Linked DNA regions of Azospirillum brasilense. The main gene of each other region encodes a partner of the protein of the gene in region 2 in a complex. Links are inferred from orthologs where the notes say so. Each region holds a gene or a part of one and is shown on either strand. Other genes may lie near its edges.

What was found.
Region 1: AMK58_RS05135 (region 2) and pnp share a complex: the UniProt entries of both Bacillus subtilis proteins name them as parts of the possible RNA degradosome complex. The link is inferred for Azospirillum brasilense from one-to-one orthologs.

The regions. Positions count from the first base shown.
Region 1 is NZ_CP012914.1:157,692-169,571, forward strand. Bases 1-2,943 are described here. They hold pnp (polyribonucleotide nucleotidyltransferase), read left to right. Parts: upstream 1-383; coding sequence 384-2,504; downstream 2,505-2,943. Other genes in these bases: rpsO (30S ribosomal protein S15), read left to right, coding at 1-87; AMK58_RS00785 (hypothetical protein), read left to right, coding at 2,843-2,943. Outside these bases: more of AMK58_RS00785, read left to right, coding at 2,944-3,355; ypfJ (KPN_02809 family neutral zinc metallopeptidase), read right to left, coding at 3,370-4,275; AMK58_RS00795 (TspO/MBR family protein), read left to right, coding at 4,401-4,955; AMK58_RS00800 (lysine-2,3-aminomutase-like protein), read right to left, coding at 4,956-5,990; AMK58_RS00805 (glycerophosphoryl diester phosphodiesterase), read left to right, coding at 6,056-6,805; AMK58_RS00810 (NAD(P)H-dependent flavin oxidoreductase), read left to right, coding at 7,035-8,432; iron response transcriptional regulator IrrA, read left to right, coding at 8,569-9,000; AMK58_RS00820 (rubrerythrin family protein), read left to right, coding at 9,184-9,603; AMK58_RS00825 (DUF3501 family protein), read left to right, coding at 9,600-10,193; AMK58_RS00830 (SH3 domain-containing protein), read right to left, coding at 10,213-10,767; AMK58_RS00835 (2-hydroxyacid dehydrogenase), read left to right, coding at 10,999-11,880. UniProt on the Bacillus subtilis protein: Involved in mRNA degradation. Catalyzes the phosphorolysis of single-stranded polyribonucleotides processively in the 3'- to 5'-direction. Necessary for competence development in Bacillus subtilis.
Region 2 is NZ_CP012914.1:1,126,194-1,138,115, forward strand. What follows is about bases 4,094-7,078. They hold AMK58_RS05135 (ATP-dependent 6-phosphofructokinase), read left to right. Parts: upstream 4,094-5,035; coding sequence 5,036-6,121; downstream 6,122-7,078. Other genes in these bases: purE (5-(carboxyamino)imidazole ribonucleotide mutase), read right to left, coding at 4,094-4,471; AMK58_RS05130 (YdcH family protein), read right to left, coding at 4,634-4,834; AMK58_RS05140 (TIGR02444 family protein), read left to right, coding at 6,165-6,626; AMK58_RS05145 (GNAT family N-acetyltransferase), read left to right, coding at 6,640-7,078. Also shown: AMK58_RS05110 (DUF599 domain-containing protein), read left to right, coding at 1-564; AMK58_RS30310 (hypothetical protein), read left to right, coding at 707-883; AMK58_RS05115 (EAL domain-containing protein), read right to left, coding at 928-2,643; AMK58_RS05120 (5-(carboxyamino)imidazole ribonucleotide synthase), read right to left, coding at 2,918-4,000; more of purE, read right to left, coding at 4,004-4,093; more of AMK58_RS05145, read left to right, coding at 7,079-7,227; AMK58_RS05150 (hypothetical protein), read right to left, coding at 7,211-7,606; AMK58_RS05155 (tetratricopeptide repeat protein), read left to right, coding at 7,823-9,595; AMK58_RS05160 (flagellar hook protein FlgE), read right to left, coding at 9,579-10,949; AMK58_RS05165 (carbonic anhydrase), read right to left, coding at 11,149-11,841; AMK58_RS05170 (UbiX family flavin prenyltransferase), read right to left, coding at 11,899-11,922. UniProt on the Bacillus subtilis protein: Catalyzes the phosphorylation of D-fructose 6-phosphate to fructose 1,6-bisphosphate by ATP, the first committing step of glycolysis.

The DNA.
Region 1 (11,880 bases), 970 kb from region 2 along the record:
CAGCGCCGCCGTCTTCTCGACTATCTCAAGAAGAAGGACAACAGCCGCTACGCCACGCTCATCGAGCGTCTGGGCCTGCGTCGCTGATTTCCAAAAGGCGTCCGTGCTGGTGACCGAACATCCGTCCCGATCCGCGCTCGACCCGCCGCACCGCGTTCCGGTGCACCGGGGAGCGTCGCGCCGGTTGGGACGTTCGGTTGTTCGCGAAGGTATGTTCTAGTCAGACGGCCGGCCCGGACCTTCCGGGACCGGCCGTTTGATTTTTTTAGCCCTTTTCGGGTTTTGCCCTTTGTTGGGTTTTCACATGCGGGGTCCGACGACCGATGACCCCGGCTTAGGCCAGCAATCCGGCGGGCCTAGGTGTCGGATGGAAGGAAGAATCCATGTTCAAGGTTTTCCGCAAAGAAATCGAATGGGGTGGACGCAAGCTGACGTTCGAGACGGGCAAGATCGCCCGTCAGGCCGACGGCGCGGTGCTGGTCACCTATGGTGAGACCACGGTCCTCTGCACGGTCGTCGGCGCCAAGTCGCCGAAGCCGGGCGTCGATTTCTTTCCGCTGACGGTCAATTACCAGGAAAAGTCCTTCGCAGCCGGCAAGATTCCCGGCGGCTTCTTCAAGCGTGAAGGCCGCCCGACGGAGAAGGAGACGCTGGTCAGCCGCCTGATCGACCGTCCCATCCGTCCGCTGTTCGCCGATGGCTTCCGCAACGAGACGCAGGTCATCTGCACCGTGCTGAGCCACGATCTGGAGAACGATCCGGACATCGTCGCGATGGTCGGCACCTCGGCCGCGCTGACGATCTCCGGCATCCCGTTCCTCGGTCCGATCGGCGCCGCCCGCGTCGGCTACGTCGACGGCCAGTATGTGCTGAACCCGACCATGGACGCCGTTGACGGTTCCGCGCTCGACCTCGTGGTCGCCGGTACCCAAGAAGGCGTGCTGATGGTCGAATCGGAAGCCAAGGAGCTGTCCGAGGAGGTCATGCTGGGCGCCGTGATGTTCGGTCACAGCGGCTTCCAGCCGGTCATCAACGCCATCATCGATCTGGCCGAAGAGTGCGCCAAGGAGCCGTGGGACCTGCCGGAGCCGGCCTACGACCGCGCCGCCCTGAAGGCGAAGCTGCGCGCGACCGTCGGCGCCGACGTGGAGGCCGCCTACACCGAGACGGTGAAGCAGGTCCGCTACGAGAAGATCGGCGCCGCTAAGGCGAAGGCGCTGGAGGCTCTGTCCGAGGCCCACGAGACCCAGGCCATCGTGACCGAGTTCAAGGAGCTTGAGGCCGACATCCTGCGCGGCGCCGTCCTGAAGACCGGCCGCCGCATCGACGGCCGCGACACCAAGACGGTCCGCCCGATCGTGTCGGAGGTCGGCGTGCTGCCGCGCGCCCACGGCTCGGCGCTGTTCACCCGCGGCGAGACGCAGGCGCTGGTCGTCACCACGCTGGGCACCAGCCAGGACGAGCAGATCATCGACGCGCTGCAGGGCGAGTACCGCGAGCATTTCATGCTCCACTACAACTTCCCTCCGTACTCGGTGGGCGAGGCCGGCCGCATGGGCTCGCCGGGCCGCCGCGAGATCGGCCACGGCAAGCTGGCGTGGCGCGCCATCCACCCGCTGCTGCCGAAGAAGGAAGACTTCCCCTACACGCTCCGCGTGGTGTCGGAAGTGACCGAGTCCAACGGCTCGTCGTCGATGGCGACGGTCTGCGGCACCTCGCTGTCGCTGATGGACGCCGGCGCCCCGCTGGCGCGCCCGGTGGCCGGCATCGCTATGGGCCTGATCAAGGAAGACGACGGCTTCGCGGTCCTGTCGGACATCCTGGGTGACGAGGATCACCTGGGCGACATGGACTTCAAGGTGGCCGGCACCGACGCGGGCATCACCGCGCTGCAGATGGACATCAAGATCACCTCGATCACCGAGGAGATCATGAAGATCGCCCTGGGCCAGGCCAAGGACGGCCGCCTGCACATCCTGGGCGAGATGTCCAAGGCCCTGACCGGCGCCCGCGAGGCGGTGAACGAGAACGCCCCGCGCATCACCGTGATCAACATCCCGAAGGAGAAGATCCGCGACGTGATCGGCTCCGGCGGCAAGGTGATCCGCGAGATCGTGGAGCAGACCGGCGCCAAGATCGACATCGAGGACGACGGCACGGTGAAGGTCGCCGCGGTGGACACCAAGGCCGCCCAGGCCGCCATCGACTGGATCAAGGGCATCGTCGCCGAGCCGGAAATGAACGTGGTCTACACCGGCAAGGTCGTGAAGGTCGTCGATTTCGGCGCCTTCGTGAACTTCCTGGGCTCGCGCGACGGCCTCGTCCACATCTCCGAACTGGCGCAGCAGCGCGTCGGCAAGGTGTCGGACGTGGTGTCGCAGGGTGACTCGGTGAAGGTGAAGGTCATCGGCTTCGACGACCGCGGCAAGGTGAAGCTGTCGATGAAGCAGGTCGATCAGGCCACCGGCGAAGACCTGACCAAGAAGGACGGCCCCGCCGCCTGACGATCAGGGTTGACCCTCCCTCGCATCAGCGGGGGAGGATGCCTCTCGCCTCCCTCTCCTGCGCAAGTGGGGGAGGGCCGGGGAGGGGGGAGGGCGCCGAAAGGCGCCTTTTTCATGCGCGCCGGCCCACCAGCCGGACCAGCCTTCCGCCGAACAGGCGGCCCGCTACCGTAGGATGATTCCTGTGCGGAGGGGCTTGCCAAGTCCCTTGCCGGCAGTTGGCCTCGAAGTTCTGCAAACAGAGTGCGTGCCAAAGCCTGTGCTGCCGCAGTCCTTCATTCCGGGCTTGCGCTGCCCTACGATCGGTATTCCCCGCTCCACGGCTCCGGTGATCCGCAATGCCCGTTTCCATTCCCGCCGACGCCACCCGTTGCCTGCATCACGGCGACGGCATGTTCCTGACGAGCGGACTGATGACGCTCGAACAGCGGTTCCTCCTGAACTGGAACGCCTTGCAGAACCGGCTGCTTTACACGCCCGGTGTCCTGGAAGGGCTGGCGGTGACCCACGGTGGCGGCAACCGCCTGACGGTCGGGAGTGGTGCGGGCTTCGACGCCGTGGGACGCTTCCTGGTGCTGCCCGGCGAGGGCGCGTCCCTGACCGTGCCCGGCGGTTCGTCCGCTTCCTGCTACATCCACCTGCTCTTCCCCGACCCGGCGCCGGTCGGAAAGGATGGAACCACCATGGATCTGGCGGCCTCCTCGCGGATCGGCGACACGGACGAGGTGCCGGACAACGGTGTGCTTCTGGCCGAGATCCGGCGCGATGCGGCGGGGGCGGTCGTCGGCGTGATCGACCGGCGCCAGCCGGTGCGCTCCCGCCTGCCCGCGCAACTGACCGATGCCGGATGAGTTGAGGGCGGTGGTTACAGCCGCTCCGCGCGGAATGTGTCGCAGGCGTTCAACTCGCCACGCTCCAGACCGGTGCGGAACCATTGCACCCGTTGGGCGGAACTGCCGTGGGTGAAGCTGTCCGGCGTTACGGTGCCACGGGATTGCCGTTGCAGACGGTCGTCGCCGATGGCGCTGGCCGCCGTCAGGGCCTCCTCGACGTCGCCGGGCTCGATGATCTGGCGCTCGCGGTTGGCGTGGTTGGCCCACAGGCCGGCGAAGCAGTCGGCCTGAAGCTCCAGCCGCACTGACAGCCCGTTGGCATCGGCCTGCGATCCGGCCTGCCGTTGGGCCTGCTGAACGCGGTCGGAGATGCCCAGCAGGTTCTGCACATGGTGGCCGACCTCGTGGGCGATCACATAGGCCTGGGCGAAGTCGCCCGGCGCGCGGAAGCGGTCGCGCAGGTCGCGGTAGAAGCTGAGGTCGATGTACAGCTTGCGGTCCTGCGGGCAATAGAAGGGACCCATCGCCGCCTGGGCGAAGCCGCAGCCCGAATCCACCGTGCCGGAGAACAGCACCAGCGCCGGGTCCTGGTAGGTGCGGCCCAACTGCTGGAACTGCGCCGCCCAGGTGTCCTCCGTGTCGGCGAGGACCACGGAGACGAAGCGCTTCAGTTCGTCGTCGCCACCGCCGCGCGGAGCGTCGGACTGCTCGGTGCGGGCCTGATCCTGCGGCGCCGTGCCCTGCAGAAGATCCAGCGGGTTGATGCCGAGCAGGAGCGATACCACCACGATCACCGCCAGCCCGCCGATGCCGATCCCGCCGCGCCCGATGGGGATGCCGATCCCGCCGGTTCGGAAGCCTCCCCGCCCAGAGCTGCTTCCGGGCGCGCCGCGCCGGTCCTCGACATTCTCGCTCTCGCGACCGTCCTGCCACCGCATCGCCCGATCCTCCCCCGACGCATTGCCAGAGGAAAACCAGCGAGGGGGGGCGGCTGTTCCGGCGCACCGCCGGATGCGTCAACCACGCGCTTGACCGCAAGCGGGGCCGTGCCATTTCCTAAGGCATGAACCACCGCTCCTTCGTCCCGACGGAACCCGCAACCGACACCGGCCCGCTGCCCTTCCGCGTCTATTGGTGGCAGGCTCTGGTCTTCTGGCTGCTCACCAACACCTATGGCGTGTTCGAGCGGGGCGGGGAGCCGTTTCCCGGCTATCAGCCCTCGCCGCTGCAGCCGCCGGGCTGGGCCTTTCCGGTCGTCTGGTTCAGCATCAGCCTGATCCAGCTCTGGGGCTGCGTGCGGTTGCTGAACGCGCCCTGGACGATCCGCTGGCGCCCGGCGCTGATCGGGATGCAGGGGGCGCTGTGGCTGCTCTACGCCAGCTTCGGGTTCGCCTATTTCACGATGGGCAGCCCAATCCTGGCGGCGGCCTGGACCATCGCCTACTTCATCATCGCCTCGACCTGCGTGCTGCTGGTCTGGCCGGACGACCGCGCCATCGCGGCGAGCTGGCTGCCGCTGGTGCTGTGGACCGGCTTCGCCTCCATCGTCGCCATTCATGGCGTCGTCCTCAATCCGGACCCGCTGTTCGGGCTGGGGCCGGGGCTGGGGACGCGCTGATCAACCGCGGTAGCGGTGCGTCGCCCCGGTGAAGTCGTCCGCGAAGTATCCACCGTCGCCGTCGGGCCGCACCCAGCCCGGCGCGGCGGGGGCCTTGCCGTGCCCGCCGGGGATGTCCAGCACATAGGTCGGCTGGCAGAGGCCGGAGACGCGCCCGCGCAGCCCCTTCACCAGCGCCTGTCCCTCGGCCAGGGTCGGGCGGAAATGGCTGGTGCCGGCGGCGAGGTCGGGATGGTGCAGGTAATAGGGTTTGATCCGGTTGCGCACCAATCCCCGGAACAGCGCTTCCAGAGTCGCCGCGTCGTCATTGATGCCCTTCAGCAGCACCGTCTGGCCGAGCAGGGGAATGCCGGCGTCGGCCAGCCGGGCGATGGCGCCGCGCGCCGGCTCCGTCAACTCACTGGCGTGATTGATGTGGACGGCCATCCAGGTCGCCAGTTCCGACGCCTTCAGCGCTTCGACCAACTCCGCGGTGACGCGCGCCGGGTCGGCGACGGGGATGCGGGTGTGCAGCCGGACCACCCCGACATGGGGAATATCCGACAGGCTGCGGACGATGTGCGACAGGCGCCGCGGCGACAGCAGCAGCGGATCGCCGCCGGTCACCACGACCTCCCACACCTCGGGATGCGCACGTACGTACGCCAGCGCGGCGTCCAACTCCTCGGGCGACAGGGCCTCGCCGCCCGGACCGACCATTTCCCGCCGGAAGCAGAAACGGCAATAGACCGCGCAGGCGTGCAGCGGCTTCAGCAGGACCCGGTCGGGGTAGCGATGGACGATCCCTTTCACCGGGCTGCGCACCACATCGCCGATAGGGTCCTCGCGCTCCTCCGGTGCGGTGTACGCCTCCTCCGGGGAGGGGACGTACTGCGCGTACAGGGGATCGCCGGGCGCGGCGTCCGCCAGCGTTTCCAGCAGGTACGGGGTCAGGGCGATGGCGTAGCGGTCGGCCACGGCGGCCACGGCCTCGCCGGCCGCGGGCGTCATCAGCCCGGCGGCCACCAGATCGGTCACGCTGTGGGCTGCCTTCATCGCTCGTTCCCGATCCGCCGCTTTGCGCCTAGTATGAGAGGCCCGCTCTTACTCCCGCAGGACCCATGCTGTCGACTCTTCCCCGCCTGATCGGCCACCGCGGCGCCAAGGAAAGCGCGCCGGAGAACACGCTCGCCAGCCTGCGCGAGGCCGCCCGCCAGGGCGCCGCCTGGGTCGAGGTGGACGTGATGCTCACCCGCGACCGTGTGCCGGTGCTGATCCACGACGACACGCTGGAGCGCACCACCAGCGGCGCCGGGCCGGTGCCGGACCTGACCCTGGCGGAGCTGAAGGCGCTGGACGCCGGTTCCTGGTTCGACACCCGTTTCGCCGGCGAAACGGTGCCGACCCTGGAGGAGGCGCTGGGCGTGATCCGCAAGTTGGGTCTTGGCCTGAATCTGGAGATCAAACCCTATCCCGGCCAGGAGGTGCCGACGGCGGAAGTTGCGCTGGATCTGCTGACGCGGCTGTGGCCCGCCGGCCTGCCCCTGCTGGTGTCCAGCTTCGAGGTGCCCTGCCTGGAGGTGGCGCGCGACCGGGCGCCGGAGATTCCGCGCGGCTACCTGCTGTGGGACCCGCCCGCCGACTGGGCGGCCATTGCCGACCGCATCGGCGCGGCCACGCTGAACGTCCATCAGGATCGTCAGACGGCGGAGAGCGTCGCCGCTTACCGCGCCACCGGGCGCCCGGTGCTGGCCTACACGGTCAACGACGCGGCGCGGGCGCGGACGCTGTTCGGCTGGGGTGTGGCCGGTGTCTTCACCGACGCGCCGGGCCGCTTGGCGGCGGAACTGGCCGCCGGGACGACCCCATGAGACGGTTCTCCCGGGGACCACAGGTTGACGTTTGGGGACATGTCGCCGTGACAGATTTTTTTCTAACACCGCGAATCCGCTCGTCCGCACGGAAATTTCCTCATATATAGATCGCTCATGGCGGCATGGGCCGTCGGGGGCACGACTCCCGGCGGCGTTTTTCGTCGTCTTTCGGGTCGCGCTGTCCGGGTGCCCGCACGCGGGCGCTCTCATGGTCTTGGAGGTTTCGTTGAAGGCGCTTAAGCCGTTGCTGATGTCTGGCCGGGAGGTTCTGCCGCTCGTCGAGGGTGGCAAGGGAATTGCCGTCTCCAACGGGGAAAGCTCGGGCGCCTGGGCGGCGGCCGGGGGTATTGGAACATTCTCGGGCGTGAACGCCGACAGCTACGACGAGAACGGGAATCTCCTGCCGCAGGTCTATCACGGCAAAACCCGTCGCGAGCGTCATGACGAGCTGATCAAGTTCGGCATTCAGGGCGGCATCGCGCAGGCGCGCATCGCGCACGAGGCGTCGAACGGCCAGGGCCGCATCCACATGAACGTCCTGTGGGAGATGGGCGGCGCCGAGCACATCCTGCACGGCGTGCTGGAAGGCTCCCAGGGTCTGATCCACGGCGTCACCTGCGGCGCCGGCATGCCTTACCGCGTGGCGGAAATCGCCGTGCACTACGGCGTGCACTACTACCCCATCGTCTCCTCGGCCCGCGCCTTCCGCGCCCTGTGGCTGCGCGCCTACCACAAGTTCCGCGAGAACCTGGGCGGCGTGGTCTACGAGGACCCGTGGCTGGCCGGCGGCCACAACGGCCTGTCCAACTCCGAGGACCCGCTGAAGCCGGAGGACCCGTTCCCCCGCGTCCTGGCGCTGCGCCAGATGATGAACAGCTTCGGCCTGAACGACACCCCCATCGTCATGGCGGGCGGCGTCTGGTGGCTGTCGGATTGGGAAGACTGGATCGACAACCCCGACCTCGGCCCGGTGGCCTTCCAGTTCGGCACGCGCCCGCTGCTGACCCAGGAAAGCCCGATCTCCAACGCCTGGAAGCATCGTCTGCTGACGCTGAAGGAAGGCGACGTCTTCCTGAACCGCTTCTCGCCGACGGGCTTCTACTCCTCCGCCGTCAAGAACCCGTTCCTGATGGACCTGATGGCCCGCTCGGAGCGTCAGGTGGCCTATCTGCCCAAGCCGGTGGGCGAACACTCCGCCGAGCTGCCGCTGGGTCCGCGCGGCCGCCCGGTCTATGTGACCGAGACGGACAAGGCCCGCGCCGAGGGCTGGCTGTCCCAGGGCTTCACCAGCGGCCTGAAGACGCCGGACAGCACGGTCATCTTCGTCACGCCGGAGCAGGCGGAGCGCATCCACCGCGATCAGGTGGACTGCATGGGCTGCCTGTCTGCCTGCAACTTCTCCAATTGGGCGCAGAACGAGGAGGGCACGAACGGCAAGCGCGCCGATCCGCGGTCCTACTGCATCCAGAAGACCCTGCAGGCGGTCAGCCACACCGACGACTGCGAAAACCAGCTCATGTTCGCCGGTCACAACGCCTTCCGCTTCGCGTCAGACCCGTACTACAAGGACGGGTTCATCCCGACCGTGAAGCAGCTGGTCGAGCGGATCGCCACCGGCTACTGACGCCGGCGGCCCGCGGCTTTGCGGGGGCGCTTGCCCCCTGACCTGAAATCGTTCTAAAGTGAGCGGGCTGCGGCGGATCGCCGCGGTCCGTTTCGCGTTCCGACTTTGTGACCTGAACCACGGCGAACAGACGACGATGACCGGCACCCGACCCTTCAAGCGCGCTCTCGACCGCCTGCAGACGGCAGGCTTCCGCCCGACGCGCCAGCGTCTCGGGCTGGCCCGCCTGCTGTTCGAAGGGGAGCACCGTCACGTCACCGCCGAGCAACTCCACACCGAGGCCATGGGGGCGGACCTGCGGGTGTCGCTGGCCACGGTCTACAACACGCTGAACCAGTTCACCGCCGCCGGCCTGCTGCGCGAAGTGGTGGTGGAGGCGGGCAAGTCCTACTTCGACACCAACACCAGCGACCATCACCATTTCTTCCTGGAAGGGACGGGCCGGCTGGAGGACATCCCCGGCGACGACGTGGTGGTGCAGCATCTGCCGCCGGCCCCGCCGGGCACGCGCATCGCGCGGGTGGACGTGATCGTCCGGCTGAGCGCGGAGCAGGGCGACGAGCGCTGAGGGGCGGGCGGCCCATGGCTGCTGCTGGAAAAAATCCGTCTCCCAGCCGGGTCTTCAGGGAATTTCCGGAACATTGACGCGTTTTGGGAGCAATGGCATAAGCCGTAGCCGAGGCTCGGCCGCCGGAGGCCCCACGCCCGCGCGCGGCCGGGCCGGACAGAACCCCGTCTGGAGAACGCCGCCATGTCGCTGAAGGGCACGAAGACCGAGCAGAACCTCAAGGCGGCCTTCGCGGGGGAGAGTCAGGCCAACCGCCGCTATCTCTATTTCGCCCAGAAGGCCGATGTGGAAGGCCACAACGAGGTTGCCGCCGTCTTCCGCTCCACCGCGGAGGGCGAAACCGGCCACGCCCACGGCCATCTGGAATTTCTGGAGGAGGCCGGCGACCCGATCACCGGCCTGCCCATCGGCGATACGGTGAGCAACCTGAAGGCCGCCATCGCCGGCGAGACCCACGAATACACCGACATGTACCCGGGCATGGCCCGCACCGCCCGCGAGGAAGGCTTCGAGGAGGTTGCGGACTGGTTCGAAACGCTGGCCAAGGCCGAGCGGAGCCACGCCGGGCGGTTCCAGAGGATGCTGGACCAGCTGTCGTCATGACGGCACGCCGGACCGCGATCACCCGCACCGACATCCTTCCCCTGGACCGCTACGCCCGCGAACGCGCCGCCCGCCGCAGCGCGCTGGTCGCCGTGAAGAGGAAGCGCCGCGTCGCGGTCGGCCCCTACGCCCTCGTCCATTTCGAGAATTACGAGACGATGTGGCAGCAGGTCCACGAGATGCTGTTCATCGAGCGGGGCGGCGAGGCGCAGATCGACGGCGAGCTTCGCGCCTACAACGGCCTGATCCCGCAAGGGACGGAACTGGTCGCCACGGTGATGTTCGAGATCGCCGACCCGGCGCGGCGCGCTGCCGAACTTGGCCGGCTGGGCGGGGTGGAGCGGACGGTGACGCTGCGGTTCGCCGGCCACACGGTGACCGGCCGGCCGGAGGAGGACGTGGAGCGCACGAACGAGGCCGGCAAGGCGTCCGCCGTCCATTTCCTGCATTTCGACTTCACGCCGGAGCAGATTGCCGCCTTCCGCACCCCCCGGACGGAGGTGATCCTCGGTATCGGCCATTCTCAGTACGGCCACATGGCGGTGATGCCGGAGGCGGTCCGGGCGGAGCTTGCGGGGGATTTCGAGTAGAGAGCGCTGTGCCCGCCTGTTACTCGAACGTCTCGTCCTTGTAGGCGCCCCAGAACTCCCCGCGGCTCATCCAGCCGCGATAGCCTTTCAGGTCCACCTCGCACCACTCGCCCTTGCACTTGCGCAGCCAGCCGATCACCCCCGGCTGGGCGCGGGCCACGACGGCGGCGTCGCCACGCGGCTCCTTGCGGACGGTGCGGATGTCGCCGGTGATGACGATGCTGCGCTTGCCCGACAGCATGCTCTGGTGCACCCAGCCCTCGCTGCCTTCCCAGTCGCGGATGCGGCGCCAGGTGTCGAATTCCTGGGTGATCTCCACCGGCATTTCCTTGCGGGTGAACACCCATTCGATGGGGTAGCGCACGTTGGGGCCGGTGCGCGCGTTCACCTCGCCCGAGCGCAGCGACACGAAACGGGGGATCGGCAGGCCCGAGGCGTGGGTCGGGTCCTTCTCGCGCCGCCCGCCTTCCGACGCGTCGGCGGTGAACGGCGTGACCGGAGCCAGGGCTGCGACGGCCAGCGCCAGAACGGCGAGAGCGCGGCGGATGGCAGACGTCGTCGGCAACGGCAACACCGGCAGCCCCGTGCTGTGGAGATCGGAAGGATTTGAGTCGGAAGCACTATAATTAGGGGTAGCCGCCGGGAGCAAGCGCAAGGCGCGGGTGGGCGCACGGCATCGGTTCTTGTCACATGGCGGGGCGGCTCATCGGGCTGGCCGCCGCGCCGAATCGTCACTGCCATCTGGACAGCCTCCCAACCGCTTGATAGGACAAGCGTCGGCCCGGAATGGGGGAGGCACCGTCCAATGACCGAAAAGAAGAAGCCGCTCGTCGTCGTCACCCGGAAATTGCCGGACGTCATCGAGACGCGGATGATGGAGCTGTTCGACGCACGGCTGAATTCCGACGACGAACCCTTGACCCACGCGCAGCTCATCGACGTGGCGCAAGTGGCCGACGTGCTGGTTCCCACCGTCACCGACCGGATCGACCGCGAGGTGATCGAGAAGGCCGGGCCGCAACTCCGCCTCATCGCCTCCTTCGGGACGGGCGTGGACCACATCGACCTGAAGGCGGCGCGGGAGCGCGGCATCAGCGTCACCAACACGCCGGGCGTCCTGACCGAAGACACGGCGGACATGACCATGGCCCTGCTGCTGGCGGTCGGCCGCCGGGTGGCGGAGGGCGAGCGGCTGGTCCGCTCCGGCCAGTGGAAAGGCTGGGGGCCGACGACGATGCTCGGCCACCGCATCCAGGGCAAGCGGCTGGGCATCCTCGGCATGGGCCGCATCGGGCAGGCGCTGGCGCGCCGGGCGCGCGCCTTCGGCATGTCGATCCACTACCACAACCGCCGCCGCGTCTATCCGGACGTCGAGCAGGAGCTTGAGGCGACCTATTGGGACAGCCTGGACCAGATGCTGGCGCGCATGGACGTGGTGTCCATCAACTGCCCGCACACCCCGGCCACCTATCACCTGCTGTCGGAGCGCCGGCTGAAGCTGCTGCGCCCGCACTGCTTCATCGTCAACACCTCGCGCGGCGAGGTCATCGACGAGACGGCGCTGACCCGGATGCTGTCGAAGGGCGAGATCGCCGGGGCCGGCCTGGACGTGTTCGAGCATGAGCCGGCGGTGAACCCGAAGCTGCTGCGGCTCGACAATGTGGTCCTGCTGCCGCACATGGGCTCC
Region 2 (11,922 bases):
CGGATGCTGGAGCGCGACAACCGCATCATGGATTCGCAGCTCGTCGGCCACACGATGCAGAGCTGCACCTTCTTCGCCAGCACGAACATGCTGGTGCTGGCCGGTCTGGTCGGCGCCTTCGGCGCGGTGGAGAACGCCCACAAGCTGGTCGGCACGCTGTCCTTCACAGTGCCGACCAGCCGCGAGTTCTTCGAGCTGAAGATGCTGCTGCTCGTGGCGATCTTCACCTTCGGCTTCTTCAAATTCACCTGGGCGTTGCGCCAGTACAATTACTGCTGCGCCCTGATCGGCTCCGCCCCGCTGCCCCCGGTGCCGGCGGAGGAGAAGACGGCGATGGCGGACAGCATCGCCGCCGCCATGACGCTGGCCGTCAAGGCGCTGAACGGCGGCATGCGCGCCTATTACTTCGCCATGGCGGCGCTGGCCTGGATGCTCGGCCCCTGGTTCTTCATGGTGTCCACCGCGGCGGTCATCGTCGTCCTGACCCGTCGGCAGGGCTTCTCGGCAACGGAAAAGGTCATCCGCGTACAGGTGGATGCGCTGGAGAGACGCGAGCGGCGTTGATGCACGTTTTTGGCGATAAATATGTTAAAATGTTCTAAATCTGCGACGTTATGGCCAATACGCTGCAGTGCAAATTGATGCTTTTGTCATAGCCGCTTGATGGATGCGTGCGCTGCAGCACGCCATGTTGAGGGGATCGGCCATGGACATCGACACAGCGGTATCGGTCTTGAATTCGCTGGACGAGGCGGAACGGCTTCTGGCGGAGGTCCGGCTGCATCCGGGGGCCTGCGGCGCCGCCAAGGAGTTTATGGACCGCAACCGCGAGCTGCTCGATCAGGCGCGCCATTGCATCGATGCGGCGCACGAACTGGCCTGATGTCCGCCTGACAACAGGCGGGAGTGGCCGGTTCCCGCCGCGCGTCAGCCCTTTCTGAGAACCTTGCCGCCTGTGCCGGCCATCTTCGTCCAGTCCTTCGCAAAATAGGCGAAGTCGCGGGACGGGCGGCTGTAGAGGTAGCCCTGGGCCAGCGACACGCCCAGCTCCGTCAAGAGTTGCGCGTGTTCCGGCCCTTCCACCTGCTCCCCGATCAGCCCGAGTCCCAGCTGGCGGCACACGTCCACCATGGACCGCAGCATCGCCATGTCGCGCCCGTTGTGCACGGCGCCGCGGACGAAGTGCCCGTCGATCTTCGCGAAGTCGGCCTGGATGCCGTAGAGCGACTGGAAGGAGGTCGATCCGGCCCCGACATCGTCCAGGCAGATGCGGAACCCGGCGGCGCGGAGCTTCTGCAGGACCTCGTTCAGCTTGGCGATATCGGTGACGACGACGGTCTCGGTCACCTCGATCAGCAGCTTGCGGGCAAGCTCGCCATAGGGCTCGGTCACCGCCAGGAACTGGCGCAGGAAGATCGGGCTCATCAACGTCTTGGCGGACAGGTTGATCGCCACGTCCGGCAGGGTCGGCTCCTTGCGGTGGGCGTGCATGGTGTCCAGCACCGACTGCGTCAGCAGCAGGTCGAAATCGTAGATCAGCCCGACATCCTCGGCGAAGGTGATGAAGTCCGCCGGGGACAGCGTGCCCTCCACCCGCGTCAGCGCTTCGAGATGATGAACCGTCCGCGTCCCGATATCGACGATGGGCTGATAGACCACGAAGAAGTCGCGCTTCTCGATGGTCGCGCGCAGCCGCCCGATGCGGTCCACCGCGTCGGACAGCATGCGCTTGGCGCCGTCCTCCAGGCTGGAGATGGTGAACTCGCCGCCCTGGGCCGACGCGAAGGCCTGCACCGTGTAGACCAGCGCGCGCGCCGCGTCGGCCGGGTCCAGCCGTTCGTCCGACACGTCCAGCGACCAGGTGCGGATGCCGCCGGGCAGCTCGCCGCCGGCGCTCTGGATGATCTGGGTGATGTGGGCCTGCACCTCCTGCCCGTCGATGTCGGAGGCGTGGACGACGCCGTAGCGGTCGGTGGCCAGTTGACCGGCGCTGTCGCCGTTGGCGGAGATCGCCCGCAGATAGGCCTCGATCCCCTGCATCACCTCGCTCGCCGCCCCCTCGGGCAGGGCGTCCACCATCGATTGGAGCCCGTCGATCAACAGCAGGGTCAGGGCGTTGTCCAGCCCTTTCTCCCGCGCCTTGATGATGCGATCCTCCAGGATGTGGCTGAAGGCATTGCCATCGAGAAGCTGCCCCGCCGCGGCAAGCGCCTCGTTCGTGTTGCGCGGCCCGGAGGCCAGCAGAACGGTCAGGAACAGCGATCCGGGGCAGGAATCGAGCCGGCAGCCGCCGAGCAGCGCTGGAAAGCGGTTGCCGTCGCATCCCTGGAACACGACGCGCGCCGGCTTGATGCGGCCCTTGTCCTGGATGCGCTTGAACAGGACGGTGACGTACTTGCGGTCGTTCGGCGCCACGACATCGAGCAGGCTGGTGCCGACCAGACCCGCCACGTCGCCTTCGGTCAGGCGGCAGCGCGCACCCGCGCAAAACAGGATGTTTCCCCGCGCATCCGTCTCGATCAGCAGATCCGCGGCGGCGAAGGCAAAGCCGACGAAGCGGTCACGCTCGCGGTGCGACGGGCGTCGGACCTGCGTGCTGGTCTGCGGCACCGGGCGTCTGATCGAGTCATGCGCAAGCTGCATCGGCAATAGCCCGAAATTGAGAAAAAGTTTATCGAATTGCGTCATTCATTGAATGGAGACTAGCCGTGTTCCCGTTCTGAAAAAAGCAGCAAGATTTGCCCCGCCATTCCGAAGAAAAGTTCGGAACCTAGAATTTTCAATGATTTAAAGAGAAATATGGTTTTGAGCCGCGCCGGATTATCGCACCCGCCGCGAGAAAAAAACGACGGCGGGCCATTTCCGAACAGGAAACGGCCCGCCGCAGCGATCAAAAGCGGAGAATCGACCGGAAGGGTCAGGAGCGGGGATGGAGCCGGGTCACATGGCCCATCTTGCGGCCGGGACGGGACTCCGCCTTGCCATAGAGATGCAGGCGGGCGCCCGGCTCGGCCATCAGCGCCGGCCAGCGGTCCGCGTCGGCGCCGATCAGATTCTCCATCTCGGCGTCCGCCACCCGCTCCACCGAGCCGAGCGGCAGGCCGCAGACGGCGCGGACGAGCTGCTCGAACTGGCAGGAATGGCAGGCGTCCATGGTCCAGTGGCCGGAGTTGTGCGGGCGCGGTGCCATCTCGTTGACCAGCACGCCGCCGTCCGGCGTCACGAACATCTCCACCGCCAGCACGCCGACGAGGTCCAGCGCCTCGGCGATGCGGCGGGCGACCCGCTCGGCCTCGGCCGCCGTCTCCGCGGGAACGCGGGCCGGAGCGATGGTCCTGTCGAGGATGCCGTCCTTGTGCCGGTTCTCCACGGCGGGGTAGGCCGCCATGCTGCCGTCCAGCCCACGGGCGACGATCACCGACACCTCGCAGGTGAAGGAGACGAAGCCCTCCACGATGCCGGCGTCGGAACCGATGGCCGCCCAGGCCTCCGCCGGGTCGCTGCCCGGCTCGATGCGGGCCTGCCCCTTACCGTCATAGCCGAGGCGGGTGGATTTCAGGATGCAGCGCGGGCCGATCTCCGCCACGGCCTTCGCCACCTCGTCGGCGTTGCGGGCGGCGCGCCAGGGGGCGGTGCCGATGCCCAGCGCGTTGACGAAGGATTTCTCCTCCACCCGGTCCTGGGCGACCGACAGCACCGTGCCGCCGGGATGGACGGGGGTGAAGCGGCCGAGATGCTCGACCACGGCGACCGGGACGTTCTCCCATTCCAGCGTCACCACGTCGACGGAGCGGGCGAAGGCCTCCAGCGCGTCGAGGTCGTCCCAGCCGGCGGAGGTGACGGCCGCCGCGACCTGGGCGCCGGGGCTGCCCTGCGATCCCGGCGCGTAGACGTGCGTCTTGTAGCCCAGCCGGGCGGCGGCAAGCGCGGTCATGCGGCCGAGCTGGCCGTCGCCGAGCATGCCGATGGTCGAACCGGGCGGAAGGATGCGGTGGGCCATGGTTCAGGCGGGCTCGTCGACAGGGGCTTCGGCGACGGCGGCGGTCTGGCGGGCGCGCCAGGCGTCCAGCGCCTCGGCGACTGCCGGGTCCATCAGGGCAATGACCGAGCCGGCGAGCAATGCTGCGTTGATGGCGCCGGCCTTGCCGATGGCCAGCGTGCCCACCGGAACGCCGCCGGGCATTTGGACGATCGACAGCAGACTGTCCATGCCCTTCAGCGCGTGGCTTTCCACCGGGACGCCGAAGACGGGCAGGGGGGTCATGGAGGCGGCCATGCCCGGCAGGTGCGCGGCGCCGCCGGCCCCGGCGATGACCACCTTCAGGCCGCGCTCACGGGCGGTGGTGGCGTATTCGACCAGACGCTGCGGGGTGCGGTGGGCGGAGACGATCCGGACCTCGTGCGGGACGCCGAGCGCGGTCAGCGTCTCGGCGGCGTGCTTCATGGTGGTCCAGTCCGACTGGCTGCCCATGATGATGCCGACCAGCGGCTTGCGGTCGGTGGTGGCGGCGATGGATGCGGACACGGCGCGCGCTTTCCTCTAGGTCCGGAAAGCGGCGCATTATAGAAAGCGCGCACGCGGAGTCCAGCGCGACGCGATGCGCCGGGCCATGTTCTCCGCCGAAAAACCGCCTCAGGCGATGATGTCGGGCAGCATACGGCTTTCCAGAACCATGATCTGGTCCTTGAGCGCGAGTTTGCGCTTCTTCAGACGTTGCATCTGAAGCTGGTCGAACGGCGCACGTTCGTGCAGTCGGGCGATCACGTCGTCGAGGTCGCGATGCTCGCTGCGAAGCGTGGCCAGTTTTTCCTTCAGCATCTCTTGTTCGTTCATACGCGCGGGGCCCGCTGGCTGAGCGGCGGGGACTATACCAGATTTCCGGCGCAACGGCAGTGCGAAACCACTCATTCTTCGCAGGGTTATAATCCGGTCGCCGGAATGTAATATACTCGGAGGACCAGAACCATTGCGGTGGAGCAACGTTCTGGTATGACTACCTTTCGCAGCGGTTCCAGACGACACGGGACAGTCTCCATGACAGCAGGCAAGCGCATCGGCATTCTCACCAGCGGCGGCGACTGCGCCGGGCTGAACGCGGTCATCCGCGCGGTGGTCCACCGGGCCGTCCTGACCTACGGCTGGCAGGTCCTGGGCATCAAGGAGGGCACCCAGGGGTTGCTGCAGCGTCCAGTGCAGTATCAGGTGCTCGACCTGCCGCAGGTTGACGGCAACATGATGCGCATGGGCGGCACGATCCTCGGCACGACCAACCGTGGCGACCCCTTCGCCTACCCGATGGCCGACGGCACCCAGAAGGACCGGTCGGACGAGATCATCGGCGGTTACCGCGAGCTGGGGCTGGACGCGCTGATCGGCATCGGCGGCGACGGCAGCTTCGCCATCCTGAAGAAGTTGGCCGACAAGGGCGGCTTCCAGATGGTCGGCATCCCCAAGACCATCGACAACGATCTCGGCCTGACCGAGGTGTCGGTCGGCTACGACACCGCCGTCGGCGTGGCGGTCGAGGCGCTCGACCGGCTCCAGCCGACCGCGGCGAGCCACGCCCGCGTCATGGTGCTGGAGGTGATGGGCCGCGACGCCGGCCACATCGCCCTGGCCGCGGGCATCGCCGGCGGCGCCGACGTGGTGCTGATTCCCGAGATCGCCTACTCGATCGAGAAGATCGCCCAAAAGATCAAGCAGGTGCGCTCGACGGGCCGCAACTTCGCCCTGGTCGTGGTGTCGGAGGCGGTGAAGACCGTGGACGGCACCGGCGTGCAGAAGCTGTTCCAGGGCGGCCAGAAGCGCTACGGCGGCATTGGCGACTACATCGGCGAGAAGATCGCCGAGGCGACGGGGGCGGAGACCCGCGTCACCGTCCTGGGCCACGTCCAGCGCGGCAGCATGCCCAGCCCGCGCGACCGTCTGGTCGCCTCGGCCTTCGGCGTGCACGCCGTGGACCTGATCGCCGAAGGCAAGTTCGATCGCATGGTCGCCTGGTCGGACCGCGGCGTCATCGATGTGCCGATCACCGAGGCCATCGCCAAATACGCCTGCGTGGAGCTGGACGGCGCCATGGTCAAGACCGCCCGCGGCCTGGGCATCAGCCTGGGCGACTGAGTGGAGGCCTGTGGGGAGGCCATATGGGGAGGCAGGCGCGGCGATGTCGGAAAACCCGCTCTGGGACTTCTCGCTCGCCGTCTACGGACGGCCCGGCGTGCCCGCCGCCTGCCTTGACCTTCAGGACCGGCTCGGCCAGGACGTGAACCTTCTGCTGTTCGCCGCCTGGGCGGGCATGGCCTGCAACGCCGACCTGCCGGCGGAGGAGCTGGCGCGGATCGACACCGCGGTCGCTCCCTGGCGGGACGGGATGGTCCGCCCGTTGCGCGCCATCCGCCGCCGGGCGAAGGGGGAGGACGACACCCTCTACAAGCGCCTGAAGGCGGCGGAACTGGAGGCGGAGCGCGTCCAGCAAGACCGTCTCTTCGCCCTGTCCGGGCTCACTCCCGCGCCGGGCGGCGACGGCGCCGCGCTGGCCGCTGCCAATCTCTACCGGCTGGTGCCGGAGGGGGACCCGGCGGTGATGGCGCTGCTGGCGGCGCTCGGCACGCCGCCCGAGCCCTGACAGAACCGGTGCGATGACAACTCCCGCCGTCCTCACCTCCTCCCGGCTGATCCTGCGCCCCTGGCGCGACGGGGACAGCGAGGCCTTCCACGCGCTGTCGCAGAACCCCGCGGTGATGGAGCATCTGCTGCCGCTACCCGACCGGGCGACCAGCGACGCGGTGATCCAGCGCATCGGCGCGCATTTCGACCGGCATGGTTTCGGCTTCTGGGCGGTGGAGCGACCCGGCCACAGCCCCTTCATCGGCTTCGTCGGTCTGGCCCACGTGACGTGGGAGGCGCCCTTCGCCCCCGCCGTGGAGGTGGGCTGGCGGCTCGATCCCGCCCATTGGGGGCAGGGGCTGGCGACCGAGGCGGCCGGGCTGGCGCTGGCCTACGGGTTCGGCGTGGCCGGGCTGGACGAGATCGTGGCCTTCACCGTACCGGAGAACCGGCGGTCGCGGCGGGTCATGGAACGGTTGGGCATGGAGCGTGACGCGGCGGGCGACTTCGACCACCCGCGGGTACCCGACGGGCATCGCCTGAAGCGGCACGTCCTTTACCGGATCGGACGTAACCGCTGGCAGGATGGGATCGGCATTGGTGTCAGCGGACCAGGATGAGGCTGTTGCGGTCGCTCGTCTCGTCGGAGACCTGGAAGGGCTTGCCGACGTAGAAGGCCTGGCAACGCTTGCCGCCGGACAGGCGGGTCAGTCCGGCCTCCCACTCCTGCCCGCGCGGTCCGAGGATGCGCAGTTTCAACTGGTCGAGCAGCGGGAATATCTGATAGCCCTCGAGGTCCAACGGCTCCCCCTTCGCGGAGAAGGCGTCCTGGTTCAGCGTGAGCGTCTTGCCGTTGAGGTCCAGCTTGACATCCTGCGCCCACGGGCACCCGCCGCCACCGGCCGGCTTGTCGCTGGCCGCAACCGGTTCCACGGTCAGGACCGCCGGGACGAGGGCACAGGTCAAGGCGAGTGCGCAGATGTTCAAAGTGCTTTTCATCGGCAAGGTGCTTTTCATGGGCGGGACGCGGTCCTCGCGCTGAATACCCCAGTATGTTTCGGGGCGATGGATGCAGCATAATTTTAGCAAAAGTGAAACGCAACGCGGGGCTTCTCGTGGGTGGGTTGCGGGAACGGCAGGACTTGTGACAAATCCGGCCGCAGGCCCGCATGAACCACCGGCCTCCGGTACCTCTCAAGCCGTCGAGCACTTCCTATGGCGACGATCATCGAGGCCCTTCTGGCCGCCATCGACCATCACCAGTCGGGCCGCCTGGCCGAGGCGGCGACGCTCTACGGACGGATTCTGGAGGCCGACCCCGAACAGCCCGACGCCGCCCAGCTTCTCGGGGTGCTTCAGGCGCAGACGGGGCGTCCGGCGGAAGGGGCGCGTTTGTTGCGCCGGGCGCTGGCGTTGCGTCCCGTTTCGGCGGGCGCGCAATCGAATTTGGCCGGCGCGCTTCAGACCATGGGGGACGCGGCGGCGGCAGAGGCCGGCTACGCCCGCGCCCTGCGGCTGGACCCACTGCTGGCCGACGCCCACGCCAGCCGGGCCGGCGCCCTGCGCGACCTGAACCGGGTGTCGGAGGCCGCCCGTTCGGCACAGCGGGCGCTGGCATTGCTCCCGGCCTCGGCGGATGCCCTGGTGAACCTTGCCGAGACGGCCCTGGCCGGACGGCGAGCGGAGGAGGCGGAGCGGACGGCCCGCCGCGCCGCCGCGCTGGCGCCGGGATCGTCGGCGGCCTGGATGATGCTCGGTTCCGCCCGCGCGGCGCGGAAGCGCTGGAACGAGGCGGAGGCCGCCTACCGCACGGCGCTGGACCTCGCCCCCGGCTATGGCGCGGCGTGGGGAAATCTCGGATCGCTGCTCGCCGGGCAGGGGCGGTTCGACGAGGCGCTGGCGGCTTTCGCCACGGCGGAGCAACGCGGCTTTTGCGGCCCATCCCTATGGTCGGCGCGCGGCACCGCGTGGCTCGCCATGGCCCGACCGGCGGAGGCTCTGGCCGACTTCGACCGGGTGCTGGAGGTCCGCCCCGACGATGCCGGGATGCGCTGGAACCGCGGCTTCGCCCGGCTGCTGGTCGGCGATTGCGAGGGTGGCTGGCCGGAGTTCGACTGGCGCCGCCACGACGCACGGGCGGAACCCCCCTGGCGCCGCTTCGCCCAGCCCACCTGGACCGGCGGCGACATCGCCGGGCACACCGTCCTGCTCTACGCCGAGCAGGGGTTGGGCGACACCCTGCAGTTCGTCCGCTACGTCCCGCTGGTGGCGGCGCGCGGGGCGCGGGTGATCGTCGAGGTGCAACGGCCCTTGATGAGCGTTCTGTCGGGCCTGCCGGGGATGGGGCAACTGATTGCCCGCGGCGACCCGCTTCCGGATTTCGATCTGGAATGCCCGCTGATGAGCCTGCCGCGCGCCTTCGGGACCAGGCTGGACGACGTACCGGCCACCGTGCCCTATCTGCACCCCGACCCGGAACGCGCTGCCGCCTGGAGCGATCGGCTGGCGGCCGGGCCGGGCCTGCGGGTCGGGCTGGTCTGGGCGGGCAACCCGCGCTTTCCCGGCGACGCGCTGCGCTCGCCCCGGCTGGCCGGGCTGCGGCCGGTGCTGGACGTGCCGGGCGTGCGCTTTTACGGGCTCCAGAAGGGGCCGGGGCGCGAGGATTTGGATCGGGTGCCGATGCCGTCCTCCTTCACCGATCTCGGCCCGGACATCGCCGATTTCGCCGACACCGCGGCGATCATGGCCAACCTCGACCTCGTGATCTCCTCCTGCACCGGACCGGCGCATCTGGCCGGGGCGCTGGGCGTGCCGGTGTGGGTGGTGCTTCCGCACTCGCCGGACTGGCGCTGGCTGCTGGAGCGGGAGGATAGCCCCTGGTACCCCAACGCCCGGCTGTTCCGTCAGACGCGCGTCGGCGATTGGGCGGAGGTGGCCGGGCGCGTCGCCGACGCGTTGCGGAATGCGGCCCTTAGGACTTCAGCGTGATCGTCGTCGTGGTCATCTCGTCGGCGGTGGACACCAGCTTGGAGGCGGCGGAGTAGGTGCGCTGCGCCTGGATCAGCGTGGTGAACTGCTCCTCGATCTTGACGTTCGAACCCTCGACGCTGGCCGTGTTCAGCGACGCCCCGACGGTCTTCGGCGCACTGGTGCCGGTCTCGTTGGTCAGGTTGCCGAAGGAGTTCAGGCGGATGGCGCCGGAATTGGCGGTGGTCCGGAACATGGTGCCGGACACGCTTTCCAGGTCGGTCGGGTTGACCACCGTCGCGTCTGGGATGCGGTAGATGTAGCGCTGCTTTCCGCCCTGGAAGTTCGCGGCGACAAAGCCGTCCGCGGTCAGCTCCGCCCCCTGGTAGGTGCCGGCGCGGATGCCGTTGTTGCCCTGGACGATGCCCAGATCCATGCCGGCGATGGTCGTGATGGAATTGCTCATCTTCCCATAGGAGCCGAGATCCAGCGTCGTCTGGGCGAAGTCGCCGCCGGGATTCAGCGTCAGTGTCACTGGGGCGCCGGTGGCGCCGCCGGTCAGCGTGCCGTTGCGGGCAAAGTTCAGCGTGCCGAGCGATTGCCATGTGGTCGGGTCGTTCACATTGCCGTTGCCCACCGGCTTGCCGTCCGCGCCGATGACGCCGGCGTTGAAGACCTGCCATGTCGAGGTGCCGTCCTCCGCCTGCCCGGTCTTCAGGAAGCGCAAGGCCATCGCCCCGTCGGCGCCGTTCTTGTCCACCATGTTCAGAACAACGCCGGTCGTGTTCGCCGTGGTGATCTGGCCGGTCACCGGCTCCTGGTCGTAGGGCAGGTTGAGATTCAGCGACGCCTGGGTCGAGGCTTCTCGGTAGTCCTGCAATCCGCTCAGCGAGACCGGAGTCATGCTGCTCAGGCTGCCGAAGGAGCCGGTGCCGCTGGCGGGGTCGAGCTTGAACCCCATCAGTGCCTTGCCGGCGCCGTTCACCAGACGGCCTTCCTTGTCGGGAGAGAAGTCGCCGGACCGTGTCAGGAAAACCGAATCGTCGCTCGTCCGGGTGGTGGTCGCGGTCGTGCCGGCCTGGGCGTCCAAGTCCTGGACAAGGAAAAAGCCGTTGCCGACGATGGCCGCGTTGGTGGTGATGTCGGTGCGGGTGACGGTGCCGCCGCTGTGGTCCAGCCGCTCGAAGGCGCGCACGCCGTTGCCGGGGTCCTTGTTGCCGGTGCGGTCGCTCAGAACGAAGTCGGAGAACTGGGTTTCCGACGCTTTGAAACCGGACGTCGAGGCGTTCGCGATGTTGTTCGAAATGGTGCCCAGGGCGCGGTTCTGCGCCGTCAGCCCAAGAACGCCATTGTTGAAGATCGTGGTGATGCCCATGGTCCGGCCGCCTCATTTCCGTCCGTGCGCGTCCGTCGGAACACGCCGAACCGAGAAATGCAACCACTGTGCCAGAAGGCAGAGGAGGGGGGTGTGCGGGCCTCAGGGCGATGGGATGGGCAGAAATTTCCCGGCGGACTTGGCTTCTCACCGTCCGCTGGGCAGCTTTCGCCCACCCGGCACCCTCAATCGACCGGCCTCAATCGACCGGTTCAAACATCTTGGTCTGGGAGTTGATGGCCCACAGGTCGCCGCTGTCGAGGTCGAACCACCAGCCGTGCAGCTCCAGCGTCCCGGCCTCGACCCGCTCGCGGACGAAGGGGAAGGTCATCAGATTGTCGACCGAGGTGCGGACCGCGGCGCGCTCGATGACGTCGGGCTTCTGCTGAAGGCGCTCGAACTCGGCCTTGCGCCGGTCCTCGTCGGTCTCTCCCTGGGCGGGCGGGATGTAGGGATCGAGCGCCGCGCTGGCGATCGACACCCAGGGCGACACGAAGTCGTTCTGGTCCGGCTCGCCCTTGCGCAGGCGGATCAGCCCCTGGATGCCGCCGCACAGGGCGTGGCCCAGCACGATGACGTGGCTGACCTGGAGCACCCGCACGGCGTATTCGATGGCCGCCGAGGTGCCGTGGTAGCTGCCGTCCGGCTGGTAGGGCGGGACGAGGTTGGCGACGTTGCGGACGACGAACATCTCGCCGGGCTCCGCCTGGGTGAGCAGCGCCGGATCGACGCGGCTGTCGGAGCAGCCGATCATCAGAATCTTCGGCTTCTGCCCCTCCTCGACGAGCTGGCGCATGCTGTCGGGCCGGCGCTCGTAATAGCGCGCCCGGAAGCCTTTCATCCCGGCGAGAAGCTGACGAATCGGAACGTCCTGGTCGCGGGTGTGTGGCATCGTTCTGATACCCCTCTTCGGTCGGGATTTAGCGGATGCGGTATAGCCCAGGCCGGGTCATGTTTCCAGAACCTCCGCAGG